One region of the Escherichia ruysiae genome, then DNA from elsewhere that is predicted to be linked to it. Evidence: predicted binding sites of a transcription regulator. Region 1 holds the regulator's gene; each other region holds the start of a gene.

What was found. Region 1 encodes CRP, which controls carbon source genes, mostly activating them, when cyclic AMP is high. Its sites were predicted from a motif close to ATGTGANNNNNNTCACAT; they were not measured.
Region 2: the regulator CRP is predicted to act here: its motif matches at 3,782-3,799, upstream of mlc (sugar metabolism global transcriptional regulator Mlc).
Region 3: the regulator CRP is predicted to act here: its motif matches at 2,022-2,039, upstream of msrB (peptide-methionine (R)-S-oxide reductase MsrB).
Region 4: the regulator CRP is predicted to act here: its motif matches at 1,192-1,209, upstream of ldtB (L,D-transpeptidase).

The regions. Positions count from the first base shown of each region.
Region 1 covers NZ_JAVIWS010000001.1:3,049,287-3,054,885, forward strand. The annotation lists gene argD (bifunctional acetylornithine/succinyldiaminopimelate transaminase) at 1-524, shown strand, start outside; gene RGV86_RS14665 (YccS/YhfK family putative transporter) at 617-2,707, opposite strand; gene crp (cAMP-activated global transcriptional regulator CRP) at 2,758-3,390, opposite strand; gene RGV86_RS14675 (OsmC family protein) at 3,692-4,096, shown strand; gene RGV86_RS14680 (phosphoribulokinase) at 4,151-5,020, opposite strand; gene RGV86_RS14685 (YheU family protein) at 5,074-5,292, opposite strand; gene RGV86_RS14690 (hydrolase) at 5,286-5,599, opposite strand, start outside.
Region 2 covers NZ_JAVIWS010000001.1:313,838-319,436, reverse strand. The annotation lists gene dmsD (Tat proofreading chaperone DmsD) at 1-249, shown strand, start outside; gene clcB (voltage-gated ClC-type chloride channel ClcB) at 407-1,699, shown strand; gene bioD (dethiobiotin synthase) at 1,652-2,347, opposite strand; gene mlc (sugar metabolism global transcriptional regulator Mlc) at 2,473-3,693, opposite strand; gene RGV86_RS01670 (LysR family transcriptional regulator) at 3,828-4,721, opposite strand; gene RGV86_RS01665 (MFS transporter) at 4,828-5,599, shown strand, end outside.
Region 3 covers NZ_JAVIWS010000001.1:132,141-137,739, reverse strand. The annotation lists gene ansA (asparaginase) at 1-368, shown strand, start outside; gene pncA (bifunctional nicotinamidase/pyrazinamidase) at 379-1,020, shown strand; gene RGV86_RS00785 (YeaC family protein) at 1,177-1,449, opposite strand; gene msrB (peptide-methionine (R)-S-oxide reductase MsrB) at 1,491-1,904, opposite strand; gene gapA (glyceraldehyde-3-phosphate dehydrogenase) at 2,246-3,241, shown strand; gene RGV86_RS00770 (D-hexose-6-phosphate mutarotase) at 3,325-4,209, shown strand; gene yeaE (methylglyoxal reductase YeaE) at 4,259-5,113, opposite strand; gene mipA (scaffolding protein MipA) at 5,203-5,599, opposite strand, start outside.
Region 4 covers NZ_JAVIWS010000001.1:4,184,194-4,189,792, reverse strand. The annotation lists gene RGV86_RS20105 (ABC-F family ATPase) at 1-1,087, opposite strand, end outside; gene ldtB (L,D-transpeptidase) at 1,306-2,226, shown strand; gene RGV86_RS20095 (anion transporter) at 2,284-3,402, opposite strand; gene mntR (manganese-binding transcriptional regulator MntR) at 3,399-3,866, opposite strand; gene mntS (manganase accumulation protein MntS) at 4,052-4,180, shown strand; gene opgE (phosphoethanolamine transferase) at 4,452-5,599, shown strand, end outside.

The DNA of each region.
Region 1 (5,599 bases):
GGCGGACTGGCGATTTGTTTGCTTACATGTACTACGGCGTGACGCCGGATATTCTGACTTCTGCGAAAGCGTTAGGCGGCGGCTTCCCGATTAGCGCCATGCTGACCACGGCGGAAATTGCTTCTGCGTTTCATCCTGGTTCTCACGGTTCCACCTACGGCGGTAATCCTCTGGCCTGTGCAGTAGCGGGCGCGGCGTTTGATATCATCAATACCCCTGAAGTGCTGGAAGGCATTCAGGCGAAACGCCAGCGTTTTGTTGACCATTTGCAGAAGATCGATCAGCAGTACGATGTGTTTAGCGATATTCGCGGTATGGGGCTGTTGATTGGCGCGGAGCTTAAGCCACAGTACAAAGGTCGGGCGCGTGATTTCCTGTATGCGGGCGCAGAGGCAGGCGTAATGGTGCTGAATGCCGGACCGGATGTGATGCGTTTTGCACCATCGCTGGTGGTGGAAGATGCGGATATCGATGAAGGGATGCAACGTTTCGCCCACGCGGTGGCGAAGGTGATTGGGGCGTAAATAAGACGTGTCATCGTCGCATCAGGCAAAGCATGTCGGATGCGGCGTGAACGCCTAATCCGACCTACGGTTTGCTTCTGGCAATAATGATATTACGCCTTCGAATCCCGTAACTTCCGACTCAACCAAATCCCGTGATGCGGTCGCTGCCGCCAGGCCATCGCTGAAATGGTGTGCATTGTATTCAGATGGCCAATAACGCGTTGTAAATGCTGCTCCAGCGTGCCAGACGCGCCTTCGTGTGGCAGCATCTCTGGCGAGTCTATGATATTGGCGTCACCAGAACTCCCCGGTTCATCATATTCCAGCCGCTGCTGACAGCGTTGAATAGCGATTTCACAAGACTGCAAATACTCCTGCGCCAGTTCCGGCGGCAATGTCCGGTGCTCCCGCGCCAGCGTGGTCATGGCATTAATATGCTCAACAATAAACTGACTATGCGTAACCCACAGTTTCATATCTGCCAGATAATGGCTGTTAAACGCCGGTTCCTGCATCGCCTGGTTCAATGAGTTATACAAGGTGTTATGCGCCTGATTAACCCGCATTCGTTGCCAGGCTAGTGGCGTAGGTTGCGGATCTTTACTGAGGATCAGACGAATGGCCTCCTGGTAAGTTTCTAAGGCATCATGGGCGTTCTTGCGCAATAAGCCGCTCTGCCACTGCGGCCACAGCCAAACTGTGCCGCCGAAGGCAATCAGACAACCGATGATAGTATCGATTAGACGGGGGATGATGTACTGCTCGCCATTCAGCCATAACAGTTGCAGGGTATATACAGCGGTAATGGTAAAACCGACCGTCGCCCAGCCGTAGTTTTTGCGCAATATCAGGTAACTGGCGAGCGTGGTGAAAAGCATCAGCGTCAGGGTGTAACCTTCAGGGATTTTAAAGTGCAGTGCAACACCAGCAATAATTAATCCAACCACGGTTCCGACAGAACGATTCACAATTCGCAGACGAGTCGCGCCATAACCATTTTGCGTCACCAGCAATACCGTCATTAGTATCCAATAGGATTTCGGCAGATGCAGCGCGGTGCCCATCAGGCTGGCAACGCTTAACATCACACTCAGTCGTCCTGCATTACGCAGTGCTGGCGATTTCAGGGAAAGATAGCTTTTCAGCGCCGGGAGTAACGGCATTCGGCGCTGTTTATCGGCCAGTAAGTCACGGGTATAGAGTGGTTTTTGCGTTCGCAGCACGCGGGCGATGCGGCTGAAATGCCAGTAGCAGAATTGCCCTACAGGGTTATCCGGATGCTGGCGGGCGATTTTTTCCAGTGCGCCAATTTGCTTATCCATCGTAAAACGCGTCGGCAGGCGATGGTAAAGAATGTCATCAGCCAGCACGCGCAGGCGAGTGGCGACGGTTTGCGCATTCCAGCGGATAACCTCCTCCGCATGGCTACGCTCGACCAGCTTTTGCACCTCTTCTGGCTGATGCAAACTGACCGAGATGTGTTCCTGTAAATCCAGCGCCTCCTGGAAAATGCGCAGCATCCGCTTGTAATCGGTATTATTTTGCGCGGAAAGCATATGCATTTGCTGATAGCACTGGGTAATTAAATCGACCGCTTTTTGCTGGCGTTCCAGCAGCGGTGGCAACGCTTTCTCAGGATCGGTGTGCTGGGTAAGCAGGCTGTATTTGGCTTCGCAATAATCTGCCAGTTCACGGTACAGCAGGCTAAGTGACTCGCGTAGCGGTTGTTCGCGCCAGAGCCAGAACCAAAACCAGTTAAACAGCCCATACCAGAGTGTACCCAACGCATAGATGAGCAACGGTTCCCAGACGGGCATGTATCCCGCCAGACTTAAGGTAAAAATAGCTGCCAGCAGCGATGCGGGAAGTAATTTTGCGTGTAATGGCCCTAACTCGGCAGTAACGCCAAGTATCAACGTTAACCCTGTCAGCAGAAATGGCAGGGGGATATCTTTTTCCAGCAGCAGTTGTGTTAGCAAGCTGCACGTGGCAAACAGCGACGCACCAATAATTAAACGTTTGAAAAAGCGTTTATGGGGCGTATCAAGCCCCGCAATATTGCAACAGGCGGGGACGAGGGAAAAGAGCAGCCCAAGCCTTAATTCGCCAAGCAATAGACCAACGGCCACGGGCAAACATAGCACCAGCGTTTGTCGTAGTGCATAGTTGATATCAGGATGGTAAATCAGTCTGCGCCACATCGGGTTAAACAAAATGGCGCGCTACTCAGTAACGCGCCACTCCGACGGGATTAACGAGTGCCGTAAACGACGATGGTTTTACCGTGTGCGGAGATCAGGTTCTGATCTTCCAGCATCTTCAGAATGCGCCCCACGGTTTCACGAGAACAGCCGACAATCTGACCGATTTCCTGACGGGTAATTTTGATTTGCATACCGTCCGGGTGAGTCATGGCATCCGGTTGTTTTGCCAGGTTCAGCAGAGTCTGTGCAATGCGGCCTGTTACATCGAGGAATGCCAGGTTGCCCACTTTCTCTGAAGTGACTTGCAGGCGACGTGCCATCTGTGCGGAGAGACGCATCAGAATATCCGGGTTTACCTGAATTAATTGGCGGAATTTTTTGTAGGAAATTTCAGCCACTTCACAGGCGGTTTTCGCACGTACCCATGCGCTACGTTCCTGGCCTTCTTCAAACAGGCCCAGTTCGCCAATGAAATCACCCTGATTCAGATAAGAGAGGATCATTTCTTTACCCTCCTCGTCTTTGATCAGCACTGCCACAGAGCCTTTAACGATGTAGTACAGCGTTTCCGCTTTTTCACCCTGGTGAATAAGCGTGCTCTTGGATGGGTACTTATGAATGTGGCAATGAGACAAGAACCATTCGAGAGTCGGGTCTGTTTGCGGTTTGCCAAGCACCATGCGCGGTTATCCTCTGTTATAAGCTTTCTCCAGAGCCAGAAAACGCCGCTGTCTCTGGATTGCCGAAATGTGCTTCCCGCTACCTGGGAAGGGGCTATCAACTGAACTGCACGGTAATGTGACGTCCTTTACATACATGCAGTACATCAATGTATTACTGTAGCATCCTGACTGTTTTAGCATAGCTTTCGCGTTGTGTCTCCTGGTGTCTCGCTTCAGCATGACCCAGGTCGCCTTCCGTTGCGCGATTTGGTCAGTACGCGTACTCTGTCAGGAAAATTGACGCAATGGAGTTTCGATTATGCAAGCGCGTGTGAAGTGGGTCGAAGGGTTAACCTTTCTGGGCGAATCCGCCTCTGGTCACCAGATTTTAATGGACGGCAACTCAGGCGATAAAGCGCCAAGTCCGATGGAAATGGTGTTGATGGCGGCGGGTGGTTGCAGCGCCATTGATGTGGTTTCTATCCTGCAAAAAGGGCGTCAGGATGTGGTCGATTGTGAAGTAAAATTGACCTCTGAACGCCGCGAAGAGGCACCACGCCTGTTTACGCACATTAATCTGCATTTTATCGTCACCGGTCGCGACCTGAAGGATGCAGCGGTTGCGCGTGCGGTTGATCTCTCAGCCGAGAAGTATTGCTCAGTCGCGTTGATGCTGGAAAAAGCGGTAAATATTACTCACTCGTATGAAGTGGTTGCCGCGTGATTTAACTATCCCGTTGTGAAGCCGGAGAGTATTTTATCCGGCTTAATAGCAGAGTTACTCGATTTTCTTCCCTTCCATCAGTCGTTGCACCAGCGGCAGCATAATTAACTCCATTGCCAGACCCATTTTGCCGCCCGGCACCACTAATGTATTGATGTGGGAAATGAACGAGCCTTGCAGCATCGCCAACAGCCAGGGGAAATCGATTCCTTCCAGATTTCGAAAATGGATTACCACAAAGCTTTCATCCAGCGATGGGATGCCTTTTGCGGCGAAGGGGTTTGAGGTGTCAACGGTGGGGACGCGCTGGAAGTTAATGTGGGTGCGAGAAAACTGCGGTGTGATGTAGTTGATATAGTCTTCCATTGAGCGAACTACCGAGTCCATCACCGCTTCTCGCGAGTGCCCGCGCTCGCTGGTGTCGCGGATGAGTTTTTGAATCCACTCCAGGTTAACGATAGGCACTACACCAACCAGTAAATCCACATGCTGCGCGACGTTATGTTGTGGTGTGACCACGCCGCCGTGCAAACCTTCATAAAACAGCACATCGGTGGGTTCTGGCAGCGCCTGCCACGGGGTAAACGTACCTGGCACCTGATTCCACGGTACGGCTTCGTCGTAGGTATGCAGATATTTGCGAGATTTCCCTTTGCCGCTCAGGCCGTATTCAATGAAGGTTTGTTCCAGCAGGCCGAAGTCGTTAGCTTCGGGGCCGAAGTAACTGATATGCCGCCCGGCGTCGCGCGCTTTGCGGATCGCCATGTCCATTTCCGGGCGGGTGTAACGGTGAAAACTGTCGCCTTCTACCTCGGCTGAGCGCAGATTTAACTGCGCGAAGATTTTTCGAAACGCGAGGCTGGTAGTGGTGGTTCCCGCGCCGCTGGATCCTGTTACCGCAATGACCGGATGTTTGGCAGACATAGTAACTCCATGACTTAGCTATCATTATTATCTCGTCCGCCGACGGTTGCAGGTTATTCGCGAAACTGACTGCGCGGCATGATATTGACCGTTTCGTGCAGCTCCGACCATACCAGCACCGCTTCTCCGCACTGTAGCTGGCGTTTGACGTCGGCGACTTTCTGTTCAAGTGTACGCTCATGTTCACCATAATCGGTGCCTTCGCGTAACACAAAGCTTTCAATTAAATTTTCCAGCGTTTCGGGGGAGAGGTCTTGCCACGGAATCAACATGATTTCGCCTCCAGATACGTTGATAACCAGTCAGGAATGCGTGACTCCAGCCACATTTGCGGATGAAGTAATGTACCGCCAATAAAGCCAACATGACCGCCATGTTCCGTCAGTTGATACTCCACTTGCGGTGGGAGATTTTCCGGTTTCGGGATCACCTGATGATCCATAAACGGATCGTCTTTGGCGTGAATAATCAGCGTGGGTTTGGCGATCCGATTGAGCATCGGCATGGCGCTACACTGACGATAATAGTCGATAGCGTCGACGTAGCCGTGAATTTTGGCGGTGATTAGATCGTCAAATT
Region 2 (5,599 bases), 2.7 Mb from region 1:
GAACCGGAAGATCATTTTGGTTCGCTGCTGTTGATGGCAGCATGGCTGGCAGAGAACGGTCGTCAGACCGAGTGCGAAGAGTTGTTGGCCTGGCATCTTTTACCGTGGTCAACACGCTTTCTTGAGGTGTTTATCGAGAAGGCGGAACACCCTTTTTATCGCACGCTCGGTGAGCTGGCTCGTTTAACGCTGACACAATGGCAGTCACAGTTGCTGATTCCTGTCGCGGTAAAACCCCTGTTTCGCTGAATAATCCTGAGTAAGACCGAAGGGCGTAAACTGCACGCCTTTCGGCTCCGGTAAGTGACAACGTCACGCTTAATACCACATAAAGCACGCACAGCTTTTGCGCCAGGCTTCTTTTCCCGCAAAATAGAGACCCGTGTTTAATTTGCCGTTTCTGCTCATGCAACATCTACATGTCTACCCGGATCTGCGCACCATGTTCCGCCGCCTGCTTATCGCAATGGTCGTAGGCATTCTGGCGGCCTTTGCCGTTGCAGGGTTTCGTCATGCGATGCTGCTACTGGAGTGGCTGTTCCTCAATAATGACTCCGGCAGTCTGGTCAATGCAGCAACGAACCTTTCTCCGTGGCGTCGGCTGCTAACGCCGGCGCTCGGCGGACTGGCGGCTGGTTTGTTGCTGATGGGTTGGCAGAAACTCACTCAACAACGCCCCCATGCGCCTACCGATTATATGGAGGCGTTACAAACCGATGGGCAGTTTGATTACGCCACCAGTCTGATTAAATCCTTCGCTTCTTTGCTGGTGGTGACCAGCGGCAGCGCCATTGGTCGTGAAGGTGCGATGATCCTGTTGGCGGCACTTGCTGCATCCTGGTTTGCCCAACGTTTTACCCCACGCGAAGAGTGGAAATTGTGGATTGCCTGTGGCGCGGCTGCGGGGATGGCAGCAGCCTATCGCGCCCCACTTGCCGGGAGTTTATTTATTGCCGAAGTATTGTTTGGCACCATGATGCTGGCCTCCCTTGCACCAGTAGTAATCTCTGCCGTAGTGGCATTGCTTATTAGCAATCTTCTTAATCACAGCAATGCTTTGCTCTACAGCGTGCAACTCTCCATGATGATTCAGGCTCGTGACTATGCACTGATTATCAGTACAGGCGTGCTGATGGGTTTGTGCGGTCCATTGTTTTTAAAGCTAATGAACGCCAGTCATCAGGGTTTTATTAATCTAAAACTTGCACCGCCCTGGCAACTGGCATTGGGAGGGTTAATCGTGGGTCTGCTTTCCCTGCTCACTCCTGCCGTGTGGGGCAACGGCTATAGTACGGTGCAATCCTTTTTAACAGCCCCGCCACTGTTTATGGGCATTGCCGTGATCTTCCTCTGCAAGCTAGTTGCCGTGCTGGCCAGCAGTGGTTCCGGCGCGCCTGGGGGCGTGTTTACGCCGACCTTATTTATCGGACTGGCAATTGGCATGTTGTATGCCCGGAGCCTGGGGTTATGGTTTACTGACAGTGAAGGAATTACGCTTTTACTTGGGCTAACCGGGATGGCAACACTACTGGCTGCGACTACACATGCGCCCATTATGTCGACACTGATGATATGTGAAATGACCGGGGAGTATCAGCTACTCCCCGGTTTATTGATTGCTTGTGTGATTGCGTCAGTAATGTCGCGGACGTTACATCGTGATTCTATCTACCGCCAGCACACTACGCAGCATGGATAAGCGGATATATTGCCCCAGTTCACGCTGTTCTGCGCGAGGCAGATAAGGAAGCTCACCAATAAGCGGTGCCGGGAGTTTTTTACCCAATACATCAATGATTTCAGCGTAATGTGCTAACCCTGGGTTGATACGGTTAGCCACCCAGCCAATCAGCGGCAGTCCGTCGTTGGCAATCGCCTGTGCGGTCAGAAGCGCATGGTTAATACAACCTTCCTGAATACCTACCACCATCAACACGGGTAGCTGCTCCTGAACCACCCATTCAGAGAGCGGACGCAGGTCATTCATCAGGCTACGCCAGCCACCAGTACCTTCAACAACCACATGGTCGACTTTATCAGTCAGATTAGCCAGGCCATTTGAAATAAGGGTGTAATTGATCGGGCAACTGTGCGCCACACTGCTTTCTTCTTCGCTTAACGCTATGGGATTGACTGCTTCATAAGGCAGTTCAATTGATGAAACACTCTGCAACACCAGGGCATCTTTATTACGTAGCCCATCAGGTGTCTCTTTGCTCCCCTTCGCCACGGGTTTATACCCCGCAACCGTTTTTCCCTGGGAGGCTAACGCTTGTAGCAATGCGCGGGAAACCACTGTTTTCCCCACAGAAGTGTCTGTACCTGTTATAAAGAAACGCTTCAGCATCACTAACTCCACCGTTATGCTTCACAAATATAAGCCAGGAAAATAATTCAACTTTGGAAGTCTAAGTTATGCGTTCCTGGCTCAATTTGAGATAGCGCAAATTTTGGTAGAACAGTTAAAAAATGTTAACCCTGCAACAGACGAATCAACAAAGAACCGTTATACATCGCGTCTTTTACCAACGCCGCCCCCGCCATCGTCCCCTGATTAGAGAACTGGGTACTCTCGACGCTAATATGCTGGCTGTAGGCGGGAAGCGCCTGCTGACGGATACTGTCAGAAATTACAGGGAACAGGATCTCTGCAGCTTTGCTTAGCGGCGAACCAATCAGTATTTTTTGTGGGTTGAATAAATTCACCATAATGGCAAGAATTCGCCCGACGTGCGTCCCCACGCCAGTAATAATATCTTTTGCCAGCAGATCGCCCTGCAACGCAGCCAGACACAATGAATCCACAGTTAATGGCTGCCCATGTAACATCGAACTCATAGATTGATTCAAACGTAATTGTGCAAGCTCAAGAATACTATCAACACTAGCAATGGTTTCCAGGCAGCCGTGGTTACCGCAATAACAGCGTTTCCCGTAGGGATCGACCTGAGTGTGACCAATTTCCACAAGGCTACTGCTTCCCGCGTGTAGCAAATGACCATCGGTAATCACACCAGCACCCACGTTGTGATCAATCACCACCTGAATCACATCGCGTGCTCCGCGTGATGCGCCGAACAAGGCCTCAGCCATCGTCCATGCGCTAATATCATGCTGAATATAAACCGGTACACCGGTGTGCTGCTCCAGTACTTCGCCGAGCGGCATCTCTTTTACGTCCTCATAGAACGGCATACGATGCACAATGCCATTTTCCGTATCAATAATTCCCGGCAAGGTTATGGCAATCGAAGTTAGACGCTCCAGTTTTTTCTGATGGCGGATAAAAAACTGATCAATATGATTAATGATGCGATCCAGCAGTGGCGAGTCATCTTTCAACGCCAGCTCCTGCGACTCTTCCACCACCAGTTTGCTGCTCAGATCGCGCAGGGCAAGGAAAATCTCCCCGCGACTAATGCGCAAAGAAAGATAGTGCCAGGCTTCGGTTTCAACCACTAGCCCCACCGCTGGACGACCACGGTTCCCCGCTTCTTTAATTTCCAGCTCTTGCACCAGGTGCGCTTCGAGCATTTCACGGACAATTTTGGTGATACTGGCTGGCGCCAGTTGCGCCAGCCGGGAAAGATCGATACGCGAAACTGGACCAAGCTGATCAATCAGGCGGTAAACCGCGCCCGCGTTGGTCTGCTTTATTTGATCAATGTGCCCAGGCTGGTTTTCAGCAACCACCGCATACTCCCTATATTTTCGCGCTCCGAAATAATCTGTAGGTTATGGTGAAGTACTTCAATATGCGTCGTCAAATTTTTACTTCGTCATGTGATTGACAGCACATTTTTCGGTTTTTTTTGCTGAATTATCCCTCACCGGAGTGCATTCATCAGCTGAATACGAAAGTTTCGCGCTGCCGGGCTTTGTTCACGATGCTTTGGCCAAACCAGCCACATTTCAGAAACCGCATCCTCTTCAGCAATAGGTAACCAGCGCATTTCATTGAGTTGGACACGTTTAAAAGAGGCGGGCAAAATCGAAACACCAAGACCGGCGGAAACCAGACCGATGATCGTCATCGCCTCGCCAACTTCCTGGGTGATGACCGGAGTCAGATTATAACGCCGCATCAGGCCAATAATGTCGTCATACAGCCCTGTCCCTACGTGCGGATCAAAAAAAACAAACGGCTCTTTTGCCAGTTCCGCCAGCGTTACATTCGGTTTATTTGCCAAAGGATGATCGTGCGGGATCATCGCCATAAGCGGTTCATGCACGATTACTGCGTGATCCAGCGTCTCCGGCAACACGGTGTTTCGTAACAACCCCATATCGAGCGTCCCTTCGGTAAGAGGGTCTATTTGCTCGCGAGTATTCATCTCACGCGTCTGCAAATGGACATCAGGAAATTCACAGCGAAATAGCGATAAGGTATCAGACACTGCGCGAATAAAGGGTGCCGACGAGGTAAAGCCAATGCGTAACTCTCCCGCCTCTCCCTGATGCAGACGCTCAGCGCGAGCGGCTGCGTCATCCACCATAGACAGGATTTGCCGACTATCAGCAAGGAACTGCTTTCCTGCTGCCGTAAGCAGCACGCTGCGGTTGGTTCGTGCCAACAGTCGCGCGCCAATTTGTTGCTCCAGAGCCTGAATCTGCTGACTTAACGGCGGTTGCGAAATGTTCAGGCGGGCAGCCGCGCGTCCAAAATGCAGCTCTTCCGCAACGGCAACAAAGTACCGGAGGTGACGCAATTCAATATTCATATCTTAAACATCTTATTTGAGATTATTAATATATTAGACATAACAATTCGATTTTCCTACTCTATTCCTAATCCCACATCACGGGCATAATTAGCAAGGATTTCAAGTGAGTCGTACTACAACTGTTGATGGCGCTCCGGCAAGCGACACTGACGAGCAACCCCTTTCCCAGCCAAACGAATTCATTAAACGCGGTACACCGCAATTTATGCGTGTCACCCTGGCGCTATTCTCTGCCGGGCTGGCAACCTTCGCGCTTCTCTATTGCGTGCAACCTATTCTTCCGGTGCTTTCGCAAGAATTTGGCTTAACGCCTGCTAACAGTAGTATTTCACTGTCCATTTCAACGGCGATGTTAGCTATCGGTTTGCTGTTTACTGGCCCGCTATCCGATGCCATTGGTCGCAAGCCAGTGATGGTGACGGCGCTACTGTTGGCCTCCATCTGTACGTTACTTTCGACAATGATGACCAGCTGGCACGGCATTTTGATTATGCGCGCCTTGATTGGCCTGTCGTTAAGTGGTGTAGCTGCTGTTGGTATGACCTACCTTAGCGAAGAGATCCACCCCAGTTTTGTGGCCTTTTCAATGGGACTGTATATCAGCGGCAACTCGATTGGCGGCATGAGCGGGCGCTTAATCAGCGGTGTATTTACTGACTTCTTTAACTGGCGAATTGCGCTGGCGGCTATCGGCTGTTTCGCCCTGACCTCGGCGTTAATGTTCTGGAAAATTCTCCCGGAATCACGTCATTTCCGTCCTTCTTCGCTGCGCCCAAAAACACTGTTTATTAACTTCCGTCTGCACTGGCGCGATCGGGGACTCCCCTTATTATTCGTCGAAGGTTTTTTGCTGATGGGCTCATTCGTAACGCTGT
Region 3 (5,599 bases), 2.9 Mb from region 1:
TTTATCCGGGGATTTCTGCTGACGTTGTGCGCAATTTCCTCCGTCAACCGGTGAAAGCGTTGATTTTGCGCTCATATGGCGTGGGCAATGCGCCCCAAAACAAAGCCTTCCTGCAAGAATTACAAGAGGCCAGCGATCGCGGTATTGTGGTGGTCAACCTGACACAATGTATGTCCGGTAAAGTGAACATGGGCGGTTATGCTACCGGTAATGCCCTCGCCCATGCCGGCGTTATTGGCGGCGCGGATATGACTGTAGAAGCCACATTAACCAAACTGCACTACCTGCTTAGCCAGGGACTGGATACCGAAACCATTCGCAAGGCCATGAGCCAAAACCTGCGCGGCGAACTGACGCCGGATGATTAAGGAGACTGCAATGCCCCATCGAGCCCTGTTACTGGTCGATTTACAAAATGATTTCTGTGCTGGTGGCGCGCTCGCCGTACCGGAAGGTGACAGCACAGTGGATGTTGCTAACCGCCTGATTGACTGGTGTCAGTCGCGCGGAGAAGCGGTTATTGCCAGTCAGGACTGGCACCCGGCTGATCATGGCAGCTTTGCCCGCCAGCACGGTGTAGAGCCTTATACGCAGGGACAACTCGACGGCCTGGCGCAAACATTCTGGCCTGAACACTGTGTGCAGAACAGTGAAGGCGCACAATTACATCCGTTACTGAATCAAAAAGCGATCGCAGCCGTGTTCCATAAAGGCGAAAACCCTTTAGTTGACAGTTACAGTGCTTTTTTTGATAACGGCCGTCGGCAGAAAACCGCGCTTGATGACTGGTTGCGCGATCATGAAATCAATGAATTGATCGTTATGGGTCTGGCGACCGACTATTGCGTGAAGTTTACCGTGCTGGACGCATTGCAGGCAGGTTATAGCGTGAACGTGATTACCGATGGCTGTCGCGGCGTGAATATCCAGCCACAGGACAGCGCGCACGCGTTTATGGAGATGTCAGCGGCTGGGGCAACGCTATATACACTGGCGGACTGGGAAGAGACGCAGGGATAATTTTACGCTGGCCTACAATTCTGTACTGTCGTTGTAGGCCAAATAAAGTGCGGCAGCGGTGCCTCTGGCATGTTGGTTGTTAAATCAAACAACCAACACGTGACAGTAAAGATTATCCCCTCCCTTCGTAAACGCGCTACAAAGGGGACAATTCATTCACTTAAACATGGCAATTGGTTTTGCCGTGATACCAAAATCTTCTTTCAACTGTTGTTTGCTCTTCATGACCATCTGGCCGTTCGTATCAATAGTCATATGCTGCGCATCGGTATTGTTACGGGCTTGCCACAGCATCACCAGTTGCAGACAGTTCTCTTTTTGTTCTTCCGTCAAGGCAACACCGTCTGGCCATTTACCCAGTTCAACGGCTGTCGATAAACGCTGGTAAACCTCAGGCGTCATGCTGTTGATTATTTCATCAAGATTCATAATTTTCCCGCTCCTGTGGAATAAGTTGCTGAATCGTTTTTTCAACCGTTGATTTCTTCGCCATTTTCGCCATCAGTAAAACGCAATGATGCCGAGTTAACACAATAGCGTTCGCCTGTGGGTTGTGGGCCGTCGGGAAAAACATGCCCCAGATGAGCATCACAGTTTCCACAACGAATTTCTATCCGCTGCATTCCATGTGACAAGTCTTTGATATAACGGATTGAATCTTCACTCACCGGCTCATAAAAACTGGGCCAGCCACAGCCTGAATCATACTTGGTTTGAGAATGAAACAGAGGGGCGTCGCAGATCAAACAGTGGTAAATGCCGTCGCGCTTATTATGCAATAAACGTCCAGTAAATGGCGGCTCCGTCCCGTGATTCTGTGTCACGTAAAACTGCATCTCGGACAAATTTTTTTTCAGTTCTTCTGCCGAAGGTTTGTTAGCCATTTGCTCACATCTCACTTTAATCACGCTCACATTACGTGACTTATTCTAACAAAACATTAACACCAACTCGCAAAATTTTGTTCTAAACTTGATCTCAACGAAATGGCAGCACTTAAAACGTGATAAAAATCACATTTTTATCGTAATTGCCCTTTAAAATTCGGGGCGCCGACCCCATGTGGTCTCAAGCCCAAAGGAAGAGTGAGGCGAGTCAGTCGCGTAATGCTTAGGCACAGGATTGATTTGTCGCAATGATTGACACGATTCCGCTTGACGCTGCGTAAGGTTTTTGTAATTTTACAGGCAACCTTTTATTCACTAACAAATAGCTGGTGGAATATATGACTATCAAAGTAGGTATCAACGGTTTTGGCCGTATCGGTCGCATTGTTTTCCGTGCTGCTCAGAAACGTTCTGACATCGAGATCGTTGCAATCAACGACCTGTTAGACGCTGATTACATGGCATACATGCTGAAATATGACTCCACTCACGGTCGTTTCGACGGCACCGTTGAAGTGAAAGACGGTCATCTGATCGTTAACGGTAAAAAAATCCGTGTTACCGCTGAACGTGATCCGGCTAACCTGAAATGGGACGAAGTTGGTGTTGACGTTGTCGCTGAAGCAACTGGTCTGTTCCTGACTGACGAAACTGCTCGTAAACACATCACCGCTGGTGCGAAAAAAGTGGTTATGACTGGTCCGTCTAAAGACAACACTCCGATGTTCGTTAAAGGCGCTAACTTCGACAAATATGCTGGCCAGGACATCGTTTCCAACGCTTCCTGCACCACCAACTGCCTGGCTCCGCTGGCTAAAGTTATCAACGATAACTTCGGCATCATCGAAGGTCTGATGACCACCGTTCACGCTACTACCGCTACTCAGAAAACCGTTGATGGTCCGTCTCACAAAGACTGGCGCGGCGGCCGTGGCGCTTCTCAGAACATCATCCCGTCCTCTACCGGTGCTGCTAAAGCTGTAGGTAAAGTACTGCCAGAACTGAATGGCAAACTGACTGGTATGGCGTTCCGCGTTCCGACCCCGAACGTATCCGTAGTTGACCTGACCGTTCGTCTGGAAAAAGCTGCAACTTACGAGCAGATCAAAGCTGCCGTTAAAGCTGCTGCTGAAGGCGAAATGAAAGGCGTTCTGGGCTACACCGAAGATGACGTAGTATCTACCGATTTCAACGGCGAAGTTTGCACTTCCGTGTTCGATGCTAAAGCGGGTATCGCTCTGAACGACAACTTCGTGAAACTGGTATCCTGGTACGACAACGAAACCGGTTACTCCAACAAAGTTCTGGATCTGATCGCTCACATCTCCAAATAAGTTGAGATGACTTTGTGATCTAAAAAGAGCGACTTCGGTCGCTCTTTTTTTTACCTGATGAAATGAAGTTAAAGGACTGCGTCATGATTAAGAAAATTTTTGCCCTTCCGGTCATCGAACAAATTTCCCCTGTCCTCTCCCGTCGTAAACTGGATGAACTGGACCTTATTGTGGTCGAACATCCCCAGGTAAAAGCCTCTTTTACATTACAGGGCGCACACCTTCTCTCGTGGAAACCTGCGGGTGAAGAAGACGTCCTGTGGTTGAGCAATAACACTCCGTTCAAAAATGGCGTCGCCATTCGCGGTGGCGTGCCGGTTTGCTGGCCGTGGTTTGGTCCGGCAGCACAACAAGGTCTGCCTGCGCACGGTTTTGCCCGTATTCTGCCGTGGACGCTGAAATCGCATAGTGAAGATGCCGATAGCGTGACACTGACTTTCGAACTGACGCAAAGCGACGAGACAAAAAAATACTGGCCGCACGACTTTACGCTGTTAGCGCATTTCCGCGTGGGTGAAACCTGTGAAATCGATCTTGAAGCGCACGGCGAATTTGAAACCACCTCTGCTCTGCATACTTACTTTAACGTGGGTGATATTGCTAAGGTAAGCGTCAGTGGTCTGGGCGATCGCTTCATTGATAAAGTGAACGATGCGAAAGAAGATGTACTGACCGACGGTATTCAGACCTTCCCTGATCGTACCGATCGCGTGTATCTGAATCCGCAAGATTGCAGTGTGATTAATGACGAAGCGTTGAATCGTACTATTACCGTTGGTCACCAGCATCATCTGAACGTCGTCGGCTGGAACCCTGGCCCGGCACTTTCAGTCAGCATGGGCGATATGCCGGATGATGGCTACAAGACCTTTGTTTGTGTAGAAACAGCTTACGCTTCAGAAACTCAAAAAGTGACTAAAGAGCAACCTTCCCATCTGGCACAATCCATTCGCGTTGCCAAACGTTAATTTGTGCTAGTTTATGTGCCGGGTGCGATGCATCCGGCACATCTCAACATCACACCATATCCAGCGAAGTTTTGCCTTTTGGTGCCGGATACGCGTTGTCCAGCATGGCTAATTCCTCTGACGAAAGCACAATCTCAAGCACAGCTGCATTTTGTTGAACATGGGCGATAGTTGCCGCTTTTGGAATCGCCATCACGCCCTGATGGCTGATTACCCACGCCAGCAACACTTGCGCGGCAGTGGCATTGTGAGCATGAGCTATTTCGTTGACCACTGCGTTTTTTAGCAAACCATTACGTAAGCGCCCGGCCTGCGCCAACGGACTGTAAGCCATCACTGGCATTTGCTGTTGTTGGCACCAGGGGAGTAGATCATACTCAATCCCTCGCGAGCCGAGATGATAAAGCACTTGATTAGTGGCACACTGATTTCCACCCGGCACCTGCCAGAGCTCCTGCATGTCAGAATAATCAAGGTTGGAAACGCCCCAGCGGCGGATTTTTCCCTGGGCGATCAATTTTTCCATTGCTGCGACAGTCTCTTCAAAAGCGAAACTGCCAGACCAGTGTAATAAGTAAAGATCGAGATAATCAGTATTGAGGCGGCGTAAACTGGCTTCACATGCGTTAATCGCTTTTTGTCCGCCAGCATTCCACGGATAGACTTTAGAGACGAGAAAGACTCTATCACGCAGACCGGTTAATGCTTCACCGACCACCTTCTCGGCACCGCCATCGGCATACATTTCGGCGGTATCAATGAGGGTTAAACCGAGGTCAATGCCCGCGCGTAGTGCAGCAACTTCTGTTTTGCGCTGACTGGCGTCTTCGCCCATATACCATGTTCCCTGCCCTACGGCTGGCAGTGAGACATCGCCACTGAACTGAATCATTTTTTGTTGCATTGTTTCCTCCCGGTTTTTGTACCACCGTAATGCAAAACAGGGCGTGACGCCCTGTTTTTATGCACAAAATGCCCTGGAAAGATGCATTATCAGAATTTGTAGGTGATCCCGGTAGAAATCAGACCAGTCCAGGATTTATCCACCATCGGGCTGTCAGTAACTTCATCAGACAGGCGGGTGTAGCGTGCGGTGCCGTAAACACTCCAGTCGCCGAGGAAGTTGTAGCTGGCACTCAGCTCCAGGTAAGGACTCCAGCTGTCATTCGGGTTATAGCCACGCAGACCGCTGCGAGCGGATTCTTTGCGCGATACGCCATAATAGTATTCGTTCTGGTTTTCGCTGTTCCACTGCACACCGATACCCGGAGTCACGGTCAGGCCGCCGTTGGTGTAACGGTACAACCAGGCCATATCCCACACGATACCGTTGCTGTTATCCAGTGTGTCTCCTGCCAGGGTGGTACGCAGATAACCGTACTGGGTAAAG
Region 4 (5,599 bases), 1.1 Mb from region 1:
TCAGCAAAGTCGATTTACCGACGCCGTTGGTGCCGAGTACCGCCAGCTTTTCACCCACTTCCAGCAGCAGGTTGAGATTTTTAAACAGTGGACCGTTATCAAACCCCTTGGTCAGCCCTTCCACTTCCAGCGCGTTACGGAACAGTTTCTTATCCTGCTCGAAACGGATGAACGGGTTCTGACGGCTGGAGGCTTTCACCTCTTCCAGTTTGATTTTATCAATCTGGCGCGCGCGCGAAGTTGCCTGGCGAGATTTCGAGGCGTTGGCGCTAAAGCGGCTGACAAAGGATTGCAGCTCGGCAATCTGCGCTTTCTTCTTGGCGTTATCAGCCAGCAGACGTTCACGCGCCTGGGTCGCCGCCGTCATGTACTCATCGTAGTTGCCCGGATAAACGCGCAGCTCGCCGTAATCCAGATCCGCCATGTGGGTACAAACCATATTAAGGAAGTGACGGTCGTGCGAGATGATGATCATGGTACTGTCACGCTCGTTCAGCACCTGCTCCAGCCAGCGAATGGTATCGATGTCCAGGTTGTTGGTTGGTTCGTCGAGCAGGAGAATGTCTGGATCAGCAAACAGCGCCTGCGCCAGCAACACACGCAGCTTCCAGCCAGGAGCAACTTCACTCATCGGGCCGTAGTGTTGTTCTACTGGAATTCCCACACCAAGCAACAGCTCACCGGCGCGCGCTTCCGCAGAGTAACCGTCCATTTCGCCGTATTTCACTTCCAGATCGGCAACTTTATAGCCATCTTCTTCGCTCATTTCCGGCAAAGCATAGATGCGGTCGCGCTCCTGCTTCACTTCCCACAACTCTTTATGCCCCATGATCACCGTATCCAGCACGGTGAACTCTTCAAAGGCAAATTGATCCTGACGCAGCTTACCAATGCGCTCGTTGGGATCGAGGGAAACGTTACCCAGCGTCGGCTCTAAGTCGCCGCCGAGGATCTTCATAAAGGTGGATTTACCACTACCGTTCGCGCCAATCAGGCCGTAACGGTTGCCGCCGCCAAATTTGACGGAAATGTTTTCAAACAACGGCTTACTGCCGAACTGCATGGTGACGTTACTGGAAACTAACACAGGCGTATCCTGAAAAGAGATATGACAAACCGCGCATTATGCCATAAGTCTGAAAGAAGATCCCGTCCCCCGCTTAAGGTCTACACTCTTCCCAAAGGCAAAAAATGTGATTTAGTACACATCTGATTTCACTGTTAGCTGGAATGAACATATAATGCGCTTCCAATACTCTAATATTCTCAACCTAATGGCCTGCCAGGCACGAAATCTCGCTTAACATGAATATGAAATTGAAAACGTTATTCGCAGCGGCCTTCGCTGTTGTCGGCTTTTGCAGTACCGCTTCAGCGGTAACTTATCCTCTGCCAACCGACGGGAGTCGCCTGGTTGGTCAGAATCAGGTGATCACTATCCCTGAAGGTAACACTCAGCCGCTGGAGTACTTTGCGGCCGAGTATCAGATGGGGCTTTCCAATATGATGGAAGCGAACCCGGGTGTGGATACCTTCCTGCCGAAAGGCGGCACCGTACTGAATATTCCGCAGCAACTGATCCTGCCGGACACTGTTCATGAAGGCATTGTGATTAACAGCGCAGAGATGCGTCTGTATTACTATCCGAAAGGAACTAACACCGTTATCGTACTGCCGATCGGCATTGGTCAGTTAGGCAAAGACACACCTATCAACTGGACCACCAAAGTAGAGCGTAAGAAAGCAGGCCCGACCTGGACGCCGACCGCCAAAATGCATGCAGAATACCGCGCTGCGGGCGAACCGCTTCCGGCTGTCGTTCCGGCTGGCCCGGATAACCCGATGGGGCTGTACGCACTGTATATCGGTCGCCTGTACGCTATCCACGGCACCAACGCCAACTTTGGTATCGGCCTGCGCGTAAGCCACGGTTGTGTGCGCCTGCGTAACGAAGACATCAAATTCCTGTTCGAGAAAGTGCCGGTCGGTACTCGCGTACAGTTTATTGATGAGCCGGTAAAAGCGACCACCGAGCCGGACGGCAGCCGTTATATTGAAGTCCATAACCCGCTGTCTACCACCGAAGCCCAATTTGAAGGTCAGGAAATTGTGCCAATTACGCTAACCAAGAGCGTGCAGACAGTGACTGGTCAGCCGGATGTCGATCAGGCTGTTCTGGATCAGGCTATTCAAAACCGTTCCGGGATGCCGGTTCGTCTGAATTAATCTTTAAAACTTAAAGCAAAGGCGGACTCATAATCCGCCTTTTTTATTTGTCGGCTCTTACACTGCCGGGAACATAACTAACAAAACGTATCCTACCAGCGCCGCCCACAACAGCATCGGTATCGAATAGAGATGGAAACGCCACCAGATCCGGCGATCGTTCGCCATCCGTAGCGCAATCAAATTTGCCAGCGATCCGGGTAATAAACCAAAGCCACCTACGTTTACCGCCCATGCCAGTAATAAAGACGGTGGTACATAATTGAGCAGCAAAATCGTGCTCGGCACGTTACTGATCACCTGCGATAAACCAATCGCCGTTAACCATAATCCGGGTTCGGATAAATGACTCACGTTACTCAACACGCCTTGCAACGCCGGAAGCTGGGTCAGTAAATGGACGTCGATAAACATCGCCATAAACACCAGCAGCAACGTCCAGTCCACACTCAGCACCACGCGACGCGCCAGAAGCGTAAACCCCACTGCCACAATCACCAGCCCCCACAGCTCTTGTTTCAACTCCAGCGCCGTAAGGAAGACGATATACAGTCCCAGACAACTCCACACCAGCCGTGGTTTCCACTCCGGCGTTTGCGTCCCCGTATGATATTGCAGCGCCTTTCCAGGGAAACAACACCAGCACAGCAGCAGCAATGTCAGCATCATTGCGCCAGCCAACGGTGCCATCTGTGCAATAAAACCGGCAAACGAAAGACCCGAACGTCCCCAGATAAGGATATTTTGCGGATTACCAATCGGCGTCAGCAGCGATCCAGCATTCACTGCCAGTGCCTCAAAAATAATCAGCCGATTAACCGGGATCTCACACAGTCTTTTCAGCGTGATGGTCAGCGGGACAACAATAAACAGCGCGACATCGTTGGTCAGAAAGGTAGAAAGCAGCGCCGCCGCCAGCACCATAAACATCGCCAGCCGACGCTCAGTAGCAAAACGGCGCACCATTTTGCGCCCAAGCACATCAAAATAACCGCTTAATTCAACACCTTTGGTCAGCAGCATCAGGCCACTTAAGGTAATGATGGTGTGCCAGTCGATAGCGCCAGGCCAGGATTTCGGCGCAAAGGGAACAAAAAAACTTAATCCGATACCAACGAGAATTAATAACTGAAAAAAGCGATCGCCTTGCAGCGTGCGTAAAAAAGGCAGGCTCATTTGGCACCGTGTTTCTGGGTAAACAAACGAAAGGCGTCCAGCGTCTCTTCACTGACATGGTGTTCCATGCCTTCCGCGTCGCGACGGGCAATTTCCGGGCTGACGCCCAACACCAACAAGAAATTTTCGACTATCTGATGGCGCTCGCGGCTTTCCTGCGCCAGCTTCTCTCCTTCCGCCGTTAAAAACACGCCACGCCACGGGATCATTTCAATCAGCCCCAGGGTTGCCAGCCGCTTAAGCATTTTAGCCACCGTCGGTTGCGAAACGCCCAGACGAGCAGCCATATCCACCTGACGGGCTTCCCCCACTTCTCTTATCAGGTCAGAAATCAGCTCAACATAATCGTCAATAAGTTCGCGGCGATGCGCTTCTCTTACCTGGCGAAACCCTTCAACGTGCTCTTCCACGTTCACTAACTGCGTCACTTTTTTTGCTGTTGGCGTACCTGCGCGACGACTCATTGTGCTTCCTCATTATGGTGACACATATATAGCGTTCTTATTTCGTGCGCACATTGTAAACCAGAGTTGCGAAGGCACAAAAAATTAACGTTTTAGCAATAGCTATATAATATAGCCTGTGCTATATCTGTATGTAATGCAATCATCCCTCAAGGAGTGACGGGATTAGCAAGTCAGGAGGTCTTATGAATGAGTTCAAGAGGTGTATGCGCGTGTTTAGTCATTCTCCCTTTAAAGTACGGTTAATGCTGCTCTCGATGTTGTGCGATATGGTCAACAATAAACCGCAGCAGGATAAACCCTCCAATAAATAGCGGCGTCGCGGTACGCCGCTTCACTCCTGCTTTATTGCAGGCATAAATCTTTACTGCCTGAAAACCCCCACTTTTTGTCAGATTTGCAATCTTCTTCGCAAAAGATTTGTTCGTCAGTAGTTGACCTGAACGGCGGCTCGCTCTATCTTCTTGCAGCCCTGCGTATATTGCGGCTCGCGGATGCGGACCCTTTTCCCCTCTTCACGCACTCTTGCAGGTATTGACCCTTGACGCCAGGGTAAGCACATGGCGTTTGTTACGATAGTGGCATATGAATTTAACCCTCAAAGAATCGCTTGTTACCCGTAGCCGGGTATTTAGCCCGTGGACTGCGTTCTACTTTTTACAGTCGCTATTAATTAATCTCGGCTTAGGCTATCCCTTCAGTTTTCTCTACACCGCCGCGTTTACGGCTATTTTGCTTTTGCTATGGCGGACATTGCCTCGCGTGCAAAAAGTCCTGGTCGGCGTCAGTTCATTAGTGGCAGCCTGTTATTTCCCTTTTGCTCAGGCCTACGGTGCGCCTAACTTCAATACCTTGCTGGCCCTGCACTCCACCAATATGGAAGAGTCAACTGAAATCCTGACGATTTTTCCGTGGTACAGCTACCTGGTCGGCTTATTTATTTTTGCGCTCGGCGTAATAGCAATCAGGCGAAAAAAAGAGAGTGAAAAAGCGCGCTGGAGTAAATTCGACAGCCTGTGTCTGGTATTCAGCGTGGCGACATTTTTTGTCGCTCCCGTGCAAAACCTGGCCTGGGGCGGCGTATTTAAATTGAAGGATACTGGCTATCCGGTATTTCGTTTCGCTAAGGATGTCATCGTCAACAATAACGAGGTGATTGAAGAGCAAGAGCGGATGGCAAAACTTTCCGGGATGAAAGATACCTGGACGGTTACTGCAGTTAAACCGAAATATCAGACCTATGTGGTGGTGATCGGTGAAAGCGCACGTCGCGACGCTCTCGGTGCCTTTGGCGGTCACTGGAATAACACCCCGTTTGCCAGCAGCGTTAACGGTCTGCTCTTCGCTGATTACATTGCCGCCAGCGGCTCCACGCAAAAATCGCTCGGCTTAACGCTTAACCGCGTCGTCGATGGCAAACCACAATTTCAGGATAACTTTGTCACCCTTGCCAACCGCGCAGGTTTTCAGACCTGGTGGTTTTCCAATCAGGGACAAATTGGTGAGTACGATACCGCCATCGCCAGCATTGCCAAACGTGCAGATGAAGTGCACTTCCTGAAAGAAGGTAATTTTGAAGCAGATAAGAACACCAAAGACGAAGCGTTACTGGACATGACCGCTCAGGTGCTGGCGCAAGAACACTCGCAACCGCAACTGATTGTTTTGCATCTGATGGGCTCACATCCGCAGGCCTGCGACCGGACACAAGGCAAATACGAAACCTTTGTGCA